2 regions of the Listeria marthii genome follow, and region 2 is predicted to be linked to the other one. Evidence: riboswitches for the same ligand, from Rfam matches in the RefSeq annotation. Region 2 holds a riboswitch; the other holds the start of a gene.
What was found. Region 2 has a riboswitch for S-adenosylmethionine ahead of metK (methionine adenosyltransferase). Riboswitches for the same ligand answer to the same signal wherever they lie in the genome.
Positions count from the first base shown of each region.

Region 1: it holds a riboswitch for S-adenosylmethionine, as region 2 does, so the genes downstream of both, HCJ55_RS08080 (ABC transporter substrate-binding protein) here and metK (methionine adenosyltransferase) in region 2, are expected to answer to the same signal.

Region 1 is NZ_JAASWB010000004.1:78,830-81,035, reverse strand. Features, by position in the region: gene HCJ55_RS08090 ((4Fe-4S)-binding protein) at 6-239, shown strand; gene HCJ55_RS08085 (GNAT family N-acetyltransferase) at 251-529, shown strand; SAM riboswitch class I at 670-772, shown strand; gene HCJ55_RS08080 (ABC transporter substrate-binding protein) at 859-2,206, shown strand, end outside.
Region 2 is NZ_JAASWB010000003.1:20,342-22,547, forward strand. Features, by position in the region: gene HCJ55_RS05545 (L-lactate dehydrogenase) at 1-215, shown strand, start outside; gene HCJ55_RS05550 (hypothetical protein) at 258-560, opposite strand; SAM riboswitch class I at 745-853, shown strand; gene metK (methionine adenosyltransferase) at 961-2,160, shown strand.

The DNA.
Region 1 (2,206 bases), on a different contig from region 2:
ATCAGATGGACGAGGAAACGCTGCTTGAACGAGGCTACCGTAAGTATCGCGGGGCGGATATAGATATTTATTTTAATACAAATGTTTGCGAGCATTCGGGTAATTGTGTAAAAGGTAACGCAGAACTTTTTAATTTGGACCGAAAACCGTGGATTATGCCGGATAATGTATCGAAAGAAGAGGCGAAGCGGGTGATTCATACTTGCCCAAGTGGAGCGCTTCAATATATCGAGAAATAGGAGGAGATTAAATGGAATATAAAAATGGTGAAAATAGAATTTATGCTGTAAATGATGAAGGCGTAGAGGTTGGCGAAGTGACTTTTGTGCCAACTGGGGAAGATATGTTTATTATTGACCATACTGGCGTGGATGATGCGGCTCGAGGTCAAGGAATAGCCCAAGAACTGGTGAAACGCGCGGTTGAAAAAGCAAAATCAGAAGGGAAGAAAATTATTCCGCTTTGTCCATTTGCAAAAGCTGAGTTTTCTAAGAAGCCGGAATATCAAGAAGTAGAAGCATCTAAATAACAAGCGTAGACTGGGTTTTCTGCCCGGTCTATTTTTTTATAAAATAATTTTTGGGATTTCAGTTTTCTCTTCTTGACATCTGCTTTGTTTCAGTGTATCTTTAATTCACAGTAAACTTATAGGAATAATAGTATTACGTTTTCTTATCAAGAGTGGTGGAGGGAATCGGCCCAGTGAAACCCAGCAGCGGAGCGCAAGTTCTATGCTAATTCCGATCAGAAGTAATATTCTGGCAGATAAGTAGTAGCTTTTAATGAGGCGCTTCGATTCTGACCAAAAAACAGAGGAAGCGTTATTTTTTAGCGCTTAAAGAGGGGAGTTTTTGTTAGATGAAGAAATTTTTATTAGTAGCGGTTATCTCGGTTTTTGCCTTGGTGTTAACGGCTTGCGGAGGTTCTGGCGCTAGTTCAGACAAAGCAAACGGTTCAGGCAAAGCGAAAGACGGCGGCTCTCTTATTATCGGAGTTACAGGAGATCCAGAAGTTATCAATCCTAACTACGCTTCTGACCGTGTAACATTAACGATTCAACAAGCTGTATACGCACCGCTATTTTGGGAAGTTGACGGGAAACCGGCACTTGCAAAAAGCTTAGATATTTCAGATGACAACTTAACTTACACTGTGAAACTAAAAGATGGTTTAACTTGGCACGACGGCAAACCTTTAACTGCAGACGATGTAGTATTTACTGTTAATTCTATTTTAGATACAAAACAAAACAGCCCGAACCGCGGCAACTTTGTTTTTGACGATAAACCTGTAAAAGTAGAAGCAGTAGACGACACAACGGTGAAATTCACATTACCAACTGTTGCTCCAGCCTTTGAAAATACAATTAAAACTTTCTTCCCAATTCCAAAACACATTTTTGAAGGGGTAGAAAACATCGAGAAAAGTGATAAAAACAAAAATCCAATCGGCTCAGGTCCGTACAAATTTGTTGAATACAAAACAGGGGAATACGTTTCCTTAGAAAGATTCAACGACTACTTTGACGGCAAACCGAAATTGGATAAAGTTACTTTCCGAATCACAAAAGACCAAAACGCAGCTAATTTAGCACTGCAAAATGGTGAAATTAACTTAAAATCTATTCAACCTTCTGATAGAAACAAAGTAGAGAAAGCGAGCGCGGTAAACATTATCACTTACCCGGAAAATCGCTTAAGCTATGCGACATTCAACGAAAACCAACCAGCACTTAAATCAAAAGAACTTCGCCAAGCCCTTTCTTATGCGCTTGACCGTGAAGAAATCATTGATGCGGCTTACGGTTCAGATGAATACGCAAAACCAGCTTCCTCATTCCTAACAGAAAACACGAAATATTTCACTGATAAAGTAGAAACATACGACCAAGACATTGCCAAAGCGAAAAAATTAGTAAAAGAAAGTGGTTTTGATACAAGTCAAAAACTAACTGTTTACTATTTAAACAACAGTAAATCACAAGAAAGTATCGCGCTTTACTTGCAACAACAATACAAAGAAATCGGCGTGACACTGGACTTGAAACCAACAGATCCAAATGCACTTAGCAACATCACACTTGACCGTAAAAACGCAGATTACTCGATCGCGCTAAATGGTTATATCATGGGGAACGATCCGGATGCATATAAATCCCTATACCTAAGCGATGCGCCTTACAACTACTCAAACTACCACAACAAAG
Region 2 (2,206 bases):
CGGGAATTGTGGATGCGCTTTTAACAGATGCTAAACAAGTTTTTCCGTTAGCTGTGTATTCCGAAAAAACAACGACTTACATTGGTCAACCAGCGCTTATTGGTGCAAATGGGGTAATAGCTATTTTAGAACCGAAACTAACTGTAGATGAAGAGGCTAGTTTTGTTGCATCAGCTGAAATTATTAAAAAAGCTTTTCAGTTAATTGAACGATAATTTTTCATAAAAAAAGCTAGCGACATTTACGTCGCTAGCTTTTTAGGCTGTTTTAGCTTTTTTCTTTTGTTTAGGTTTTTTTGATTTTTTGGAAATAAAGCGAACTAGGCTAATGATAAGTGACACAACATATTCACCAAATGAGCCGATAAAAATGGCAATTGCTATTTCTGTTTGGGACATCCCACCGCCGTAAAAGCTGATGAAAAATACCACACCACTTGCAATTAATCCCATTGTTGCTAGGAAATATTTAAACCAATATAAACGAAACACAAAATCAAATAAACATACAACTGCTAAAAACCCAAGAAAAATAATCAAGGATAGCGGAATTAAACTCATAGATACAATCTCCTTTAGTTAAGTAAAACATCTTTTTTATCCATCTATCATACCACAGGTTGGAAATAATGATAAGTGAAAAATAATCAAACGCCATTTTTAAGGGATGGAAATGAATTCAAAACCGAATTATTATTGCATCTGGCCTCAGTTTATGGTATTCTATTTTAGAATTAAAATTTATCTTTCATCCAGAGCGGTAGAGGGACTGACCCTTTGAAGCCCAGCAACCTACACATATATGTGAAAGGTGCTAATCTGTTGCAGGAGTATTATCTTCTGAACGATGAGAGCAAAGGTATAATTATAGCCTTTCTCTATTCGTGCGCGTTTTGTGCAAAATAGGGAGAGGCTTTTTATATGAGACGTATTTGGAGAGAACTAAAGGAGGAAATTAAAATTGGCTAAAAACCGTCATCTATTTACATCAGAATCGGTTTCTGATGGACATCCAGATAAAATTGCAGATCAAATATCTGATGCAATTTTAGATGCAATTATTTCAAAAGATCCGGACGCGCGTGTGGCTTGTGAAACCACGGTGACGACTGGTTTAGTATTAGTAGCGGGAGAGATTACGACGTCTGTTTATGTAGACATCCCTAAAATCGTTCGCGATACTATTAAAGAAATCGGCTATACCCGTGCAAAATATGGCTTTGATGCAGAAACATGTGCTGTTTTAACGGCAATTGATGAGCAGTCACCAGATATCGCACAAGGCGTAGACGAAGCGTTAGAATCCAGAAGTGGCAACGAAATTGACGCTGCTATTGAAGCAATCGGAGCAGGAGACCAAGGTTTAATGTTCGGTTTTGCAACAGACGAAACAGAAGAATTAATGCCATTACCGATTTTCTTAGCGCATGGTTTAGCTCGCAAATTAACCGAATTACGTAAAACAAATAAATTAGATTACTTGCGTCCAGATGCGAAAACACAAGTAACTGTCGAATATGATGAATTTAATCAACCAGTTCGGATTGATACGATTGTTGTTTCAACTCAACATCATCCTGATATCACACAAGAACAAATTGCGAAAGACTTGCACACACATCTTTTCCCAGAAGTGATTGATGCTTCTTTCTTAGATGAAGATACGAAATACTTTATCAACCCAACTGGCCGCTTTGTTATCGGTGGCCCACTTGGCGATGCTGGTTTAACTGGCCGTAAAATCATCGTAGATACATACGGTGGTTATGCACGTCATGGCGGGGGAGCATTCTCCGGTAAGGATCCGACCAAAGTAGACCGTTCTGGCGCTTATGCTGCAAGATATGTTGCGAAAAATATCGTAGCTGCTGGACTTGCTAAAAAAGTAGAAGTACAAGTAGCCTATGCTATCGGCGTTGCGCGTCCGGTTTCGATTTCGATTGATACGTATGGAACAAGTGACTATTCCGAACAAGAATTAATCGATGGCGTAAATGCATTATTCGACTTACGACCAGCTGGCATTATCCATATGCTAGACCTGCGCCGCCCAATTTACCGTCAAACAGCTGCCTTTGGTCATTTTGGCCGTAGCGACCTTGATTTACCTTGGGAAAGAACTGATAAAGCAGAAGCATTGAAAAAATTAATTGTAAAATAAGTCTAACCGAGCATTTCATCTTAGAAATGTTCGGTTTTTTTCTTTC